One region of the Chelatococcus daeguensis genome, then DNA from elsewhere that is predicted to be linked to it. Evidence: predicted binding sites of a transcription regulator. Region 1 holds the regulator's gene; the other holds the start of a gene.
What was found. The regulator PhoB, encoded in region 1, activates phosphate uptake and scavenging genes when phosphate is short. The targets are predictions, from matches to a motif close to TGTCATNNANCTGTCAT.
Positions count from the first base shown of each region.

Region 2: phnF (phosphonate metabolism transcriptional regulator PhnF) is a predicted target of PhoB. The motif match lies at 1,669-1,685, and genes of this name have one in related genera.

Region 1 is NZ_CP018095.1:521,152-524,557, forward strand. Features, by position in the region: gene pstA (phosphate ABC transporter permease PstA) at 1-179, shown strand, start outside; gene pstB (phosphate ABC transporter ATP-binding protein PstB) at 212-1,030, shown strand; gene phoU (phosphate signaling complex protein PhoU) at 1,060-1,779, shown strand; gene phoB (phosphate regulon transcriptional regulator PhoB) at 1,818-2,519, shown strand; gene BOQ54_RS02415 (GcrA family cell cycle regulator) at 2,610-3,155, opposite strand.
Region 2 is NZ_CP018095.1:1,559,632-1,563,037, reverse strand. Features, by position in the region: gene BOQ54_RS07485 (LacI family DNA-binding transcriptional regulator) at 1-642, opposite strand, end outside; gene BOQ54_RS07480 (PfkB family carbohydrate kinase) at 722-1,612, opposite strand; gene phnF (phosphonate metabolism transcriptional regulator PhnF) at 1,853-2,578, shown strand; partial or broken gene BOQ54_RS07470 (acetoacetate decarboxylase family protein) at 2,582-2,905, opposite strand; gene BOQ54_RS20365 (cold-shock protein) at 3,063-3,406, opposite strand, start outside.

The DNA.
Region 1 (3,406 bases):
CGGGCTCAATCACCGATGCGGCGACGGCGCTGCCCGTACAGATCTACCTGTGGTCGGACCTGCCGGAGCCGCTGTTCCAGGCCAAGACCGCCGCCGCCATCCTGGTTCTGCTCGCTTTCCTCTTTATCATGAACGGTCTTGCCATCCTGCTGCGCCGCCGCTTCGAGCGCCGCTGGTGAGCCGCGTCGCGGGCCGAAGGGAGTTCTCAATGATGACGACGATGCCGAACATCGAGCTGGCGAAGGCCACGGTGGCCGAAGTCGCGGACGAGGCAGCGACGAAGGTCGTGGCCCGCGAGGTCAACGTCTATTACGCCGACAAGCACGCCTTGCACGATGTCTCGATTGACATTCCTGAGAAGGCGGTCACCGCCTTCATCGGCCCGTCCGGCTGCGGCAAGTCCACCTTCCTACGCTGCATCAACCGGATGAACGACACGATATCGATCTGCCGCGTCAGCGGCCGCATCGAGATCGACGGCAGCGACATCTATGACCGGAATCTCGACCCGGTGCAGTTGCGGGCGAAGGTCGGCATGGTGTTCCAGAAGCCGAACCCCTTCCCCAAGTCGATCTACGAGAACGTCGCCTACGGGCCGCGCATCCACGGGCTCACGAGCTCCAAGGCCGACCTCGACGAGGTCGTCACCATGAGCCTCAAGCGCGCCGGTCTCTATGAGGAGGTGAAGGACCGTCTCGCCTCGCCGGGCACCGGCCTCTCCGGCGGCCAGCAGCAGCGCCTGTGCATCGCCCGTGCCATCGCCGTCAATCCCGAGGTCATCCTCATGGACGAGCCGTGTTCGGCGCTTGATCCCATCGCCACGGCAAAGATCGAGGAGTTGATCGACGAATTGCGCGAGAACTACACCATCGTCATCGTCACGCACTCGATGCAGCAGGCGGCCCGCGTCTCGCAGCGCACGGCGTTCTTCCACCTCGGCAAGCTCGTGGAAGAGGGGCCGACGGAGCAGATCTTCACGGCGCCGCAGGACAAGCGGACGCAAGACTACATCACTGGGCGCTTCGGCTGAGGCTGCCGCAGCAACAAGGATTGCCGACGATGACCGATCATATCGTCAGCTCGTACGACGTCGAGCTCGATACCCTGCGCAGCAAGATCGCCGAGATGGGTGGCATCGCCGAGAAGATGCTGGGCGATGCGACGATAGCCCTCGTGCGGCGCGATGCAGCCCTCGCCCAGGCGGTTATCGCCGTCGACGAGCGGCTCGATGCCCTGCAACACGACGTCGAGGAACGCGCCGTGCTCACCATCGCCAAGCGCCAGCCGATGGCGGTCGACCTGCGCGAGATCGTCTCCGCCATCCGCGTGGCGGGCGATATCGAGCGCGTCGGCGACCTCGCCAAGAACACCGCCAAGCGTGTCGTCGCCATCAGCAACGAGATGCAGCCGCAGAAGATCGTCGGTGGCGTGCAGCACATGAGCGACCTCGTGCAGGCCCAGCTCAAGGATGTGCTCGACGCCTATGCGCAGAAGGACACGGCCCGCGCGCTCGACGTGTGGCAGCGCGACGATCGCATCGACGCGCTCTACACCTCGATCTTTCGCGAACTGCTGACCTACATGATGGAAGACCCGCGCAACATCAGCTTCTGCACGCATCTCCTGTTCCTCGCCAAGAACATCGAGCGCATCGGCGACCACACCACCAACATCGCCGAGACCATCCACTATCTTGTCACCGGAAAGCCGCTCGCCGCCGAACGGCCGAAGAGCGACGACTCGAGCTTCACCACCGTGCCGGTCTCCGGCCGGCAGTAAGTGTCGATCACGCGCCAGCGTCCACCACGGAAGGACCGATGGGACCCCGTATCCTCATCGTCGAAGACGAAGAGCCGCTCACACTCCTCCTACGCTACAACCTCGAGGCCGAAGGCTATACCGTCGATGCCGTCGCGCGCGGTGACGAGGCCGAGGTGCGCCTGCGCGAGCAGGTCCCGGACCTCGTGCTGCTCGACTGGATGCTGCCGGGACTGTCCGGCATCGAGCTATGCCGGCGCTTGCGTGCCCGCCGGGAAACGGAACGGCTGCCCGTCATCATGCTCACCGCCCGGGGCGAGGAGGGCGAGCGTGTGCGCGGTCTCGCGACCGGCGCGGACGATTACGTCGTCAAGCCCTTCTCCGTACCGGAGCTCCTGGCGCGCGTGCGTGCCCTGCTGCGCCGCGCCAAGCCGGGCCATGTGGCCACCGTGCTCACCGCCGGCGATATCGAGCTCGACCGCGAGACCCGGCGCGTACGCCGTTCTGGCCGCGAGCTTCACCTCGGCCCCACCGAGTTCAAGCTGCTCGAGTTCCTGATGCAGAGCCCCGGCCGTGTCTTCACGCGCGAGCAGTTGCTCGACGGCGTCTGGGGCCACGACGTCTATATCGACGAGCGCACGGTGGACGTGCATGTCGGACGCCTGCGCAAAGCCATCAACCGGGCCCGCAAGCCGGACCCGATCCGCACGGTGCGCGGCGCCGGCTATTCCTTCGACGAGACCTTTTCGCACGCGGAGTGAAGCGCGATGCTGCCGCCATCCCCCGGTGCGGCCAGCAAAGAGGCCGGAGCGGCCCGCTCCGGCCTCTTTGCTGGCCGCTTCTGTCCCCGGTCAGGAGCGCATCACCTTCTTCTCGCGCCGACGGTCCGCCGCCGGCTGGTAGGCGATGCGCGCATGGTGCGCGCAATAGGGCATGCCGAGGAGGGAGCGCGCGCCGCAGAAGCGGAAGTCCGGCGTCGTCGGGTCACCCATCGGCCAGCGGCACATGGCTTCCCGCAGCTCCATGATGGTCACGCGCTCGCTCAGCGGCACGACCACCTCGTCCTGGGGCTGGAACTGTTCCTGCGGCACCGCCTCGGTCTCGAGCTCGGGCGCCGCGGCGAGGGCTGTGTTGCCGCGCACGACGGTCTGGCCCGATGGCTGCGTCATAGGATGGCTCGGGCTGCGTGTGTGCGCGGCCTTCCGCGGCCGGGAGGCCGCCGGTGCCGCCGACTTGGCGCGGCCGGAAAGCCCGAGGCGATGCACCTTGCCGATGACGGCATTGCGCGTCACGCCGCCGAGCTCGGCGGCGATCTGGCTGGCGCTAAGGCCTTCGGTCCAGAGCTTGCGCAGCAGCTCCACCCGCTCGTCGCTCCAGGTATTGCTCTGATCGCTCATCGCTCTCTCCGCCCGGCTCGTTCCGGCGCGCGCAAGGGGAGCGCGAAAGAGGCTCTTGCCTCGTCGCATCCTGCTGCAGGTAGCGCCGATAGGGAATTGGCCACACGATATGTCGTGGTCTGTGGCTCGGAAGCTACAATATGAGGGAAGGCACGAGCAAGGCTTCGCGCCGGCCGATCTGCGTTTTCCCCAAGATCGTGACAGCAATCGGGCGCCGGCTGATCGATCGTATCAATGCGATTGAATTGACA
Region 2 (3,406 bases), 1.0 Mb from region 1:
CATGAAGCCGAACTGCCGCTCGGCGTGGTCGCGCAGGGCGAGCGACCCGGCGATGAGCGCGACAGATCCCTCGCGCCCCCCTGAGAAGCGCCCCATTAACGTGCCGGCCGTGCGACCGGCGGCCGTGTTGTCGATACCGACATAGCGCAGCCTGCGCGAAGTCGGCGCGTCTGACACCAACGTCACCACCGCCGAGCCGCGGGCGACGAGATCGTCGATGGCGGCCCGAACGCGCGGATGATCGAGCGCGATGACCGCAACGCCGTGATAGCGCCCCTCCAGACGCTCGAGCGCGGTGGCTAGAACATCGGGATCGAAGACATCGACATGCAGCATGTCGACAAAGGCCCGCTGGGTGACGAGCCACTCGGCCGCCACTCCCACCTGTTCCTCGAGATTGCTCATGAAGGTGTTGGTGCCCGTCGGCAGGATGAAACAGAAACGGAAGGTCTCCTTGCGCGCCAGCCGCGCAGCGACGGGATCGGGCCGGTAGCCGAGCTTGGCGATGGCCGCCTGCACCTTGGCGGCGGTCTTCTCGCGCACGCCGGGGCGCCGGTTGAGCACGCGGTCCACCGTCGCGAGCGACACGCCCGCCTCCCGCGCGACATCCTCCAGCGTTATCCGTTCGGCGATCATGCTCATGATAGAGGCATGTTGCCCTCATTTTCTGAGGTGCGCAACGCAAGATCACCCCCGGCAAGACAGAAAACGCCCGGCCAGCCTAGCCTCGGAGCAGATGCTCCACCTCCGCCCGGCGGGGGGCGCCGCGGCCACCGCCGAAGCGCGTGCACTTGATGGCAGCGGTCGCATTTGCAAAGCGTACGGCGGGGCGGGGCGCCATGCCCTCCGCCAGGGCAAGGGCGAGCGCGCCATGCCAGACATCGCCGGCCCCCAGGGTATCAATCACATCCACCGCAAAAGCCGGTTCGTGCGCGACCTTGCCGTCCTCGATGAAGAAGACGCCGCCTTCTCCCGTCGTCACGGCAAGCCAGCTGTCACGGAGGCGCGAGGCGAGGCTGCGGAGCCCTTCCCGCGGATCCTCCAGCCCCGTCCGTTCCCGCAACGCCTGTGCGCTGAAGGCGATGTGACTCGCGGCATCGAGGACTCCCGGGTGATCCGGGGCCCGGTCGACGTCGAATACCGCCGGCACGCCGGCCGCGCGGGCTAGCATGAAGATCCGCGCCGCCCCCTCCTGCCAGCGCGTGTCGCCGAGCACGGCGCCGGTTCCCTGCGGCAGCGCCGCGGGAAGGCTCTCCACGGCGGCGGGGTAGCGCGGATCGGAATAGCTGATCACGGTGCGCTCGCCGGCCGCATCGACGAGGATCGCCGACACTGGCGAACGCAGCCCGCCGAGGCGCACGACACCGCTGCAGTCGACGCCCTCGTCCGTGAGCGAGCCCACGATGTCGTCACCGACGCGATCGTCCCCAAGGCGCGCGATGAGTCTGGCCCGGCCGCCGAGGCGCGCGATGGCTACGGCCGCATTGCCGGCGCAACCGCCCGTCGTCACGGCAACATCCCGGGCGCGATATTTCTCTGCCCGTGTCGGCAGCGCGTCTAGTTTGTAGACATAATCGAGGGTGGCGATGCCGATACACAGGACGGTTTGCATTCAGGGCTCGATATGCGGCCGCACGCGTGCGAGACTTGACAAGCGGCGATGCCAGCATGACGGACGCACGTCAAGATGCCTTGCGCGGATCGCGCGCCATTCTAGCCCCTCGGATATATGGGTGGTTTTTTACATCAACGGGATGCATTAATTTGGATAAGTAGAATTTTACTTTATTTTTCGGCATATGAAGAAGCGAACAGGCTCGCTATGAACGATTGCCCTTCCTTTTCCGATGGCTTGCCTCTTGATCGAACAGCTTCCGTACCCGTCTGGCGACAGATCCTGAGCGACATCGAGTTCGAGATTCGCGGCGGACTCGTGGCGTCGGGTCAGAAGCTTCCATCCGAGCTGGAACTGTCGCGGCGCTACGGGGTCAATCGCCACACGGTCCGCATGGCGCTACTCAAGCTGGCGGACAAGGGCCTCGTCGTCTCGCGGCAGGGGGCCGGCGTCTTCGTCACGGACGAGCAGCCGGAATACCGCATCGCCCGCCAACCCAGCACGAGCGAACTCGAGCAGGCCATGAATGATGCGGCCACCGGCGAACTCATCGCCTCCTACCGCCGCCCCACGTCGCACTATCTCGCCGGCCTGCTGCAGATCGACAGGGGCGGCGAGTTGCTGGTGCTGGAGACGCTGCGCCAGGCCGGCTCGCGCCTGTTGTCCTACGGCTATCACTATTTCGACGCCGCCCGTTTCGCCGGCATCGACACCGCCTTCGCCCGACTGCGCAGCCTGTCGGCCACCCTTGCGGAGTTCGACTGCCGCAGACTCCTGCGCCGCGCCACCTGGATCGACACGCGCATGCCCCGCAAGGTCGAGGCGGCGGCGCTCGGCATCGATCTCGACGAGCCGGTGATCGTCCTGAGCTATGTGGACACGGACGGGGAAGGCCGCCCGGTCCTGTTCGGCAACACAGTGCTGCGCGGCGGCACCGTGCGCGTGCGTGTGGAAACGACCTGAGCCTCGCGCCAGATAGACGTGGGCGACGCGCCCTCGCCCGAGCGTCAGATCGGCGACGAGATGCAGGGCGGACACGACTTCGAGCACCGGCAGTTCCGCCACCGGCGCCAGCGCATGCGGGTTGAGCGACAGGGCCGCGAGCCCCGTCCACGGCCCTTCGACGACGACGTCCTCGAGGAAATATACGACGAGTTCGCAGATGCGCGGCGTGCCATCGACATGCGGGATGATCTTGAGCGGGAAGTTCGGCTGCATCAGCGCGGCCCGCACGGCATCGAGACCGGCGCTGCGATGCTTGTAGCCTATCGTTCCGGTCGCCACGCACACGCGGATCTTGTCGGGGCAGATCTTGCCGGGCGAGATCTTGCAACGACCTTTCACTGACGGCAAAACTTTGCCGCAACGCAGCAAAAAGCCGCGGGCGCAGCCGCCCGCGGCTTTTTCATCATGGACGCCCGAAGATCGCCGAGGCTTGCGCCGCCGGTCAGTCGGCGTAGGAAATCATCGAGGCTTCGCGGCCCTTGGCGCCGGCGACAACGCTCATGTTGACCCGCTGGCCCTCGGCGAGATCGGCGATGCCGCCGCGCTGCAGTGTCGAAGCGTGGACGAACACGTCACGGCCACCGTCGTCGGGCTGAACGAAGCCGAAGCCCTTGTCACGGTTGTACCACTTGACCGTGCCCGCCATCTCCTCGGCCGGCCCTTCCGGAATCCGTGGGGCGAAGCCACCACCACCGGCACGCGGGCCACGCGGGGCGCGCGGCTGCGGCGGCAGGTCCTCAAGCTCGAGCACCTCGGCGACCTGGTTGCCCTTCGGCCCCTCGCGCA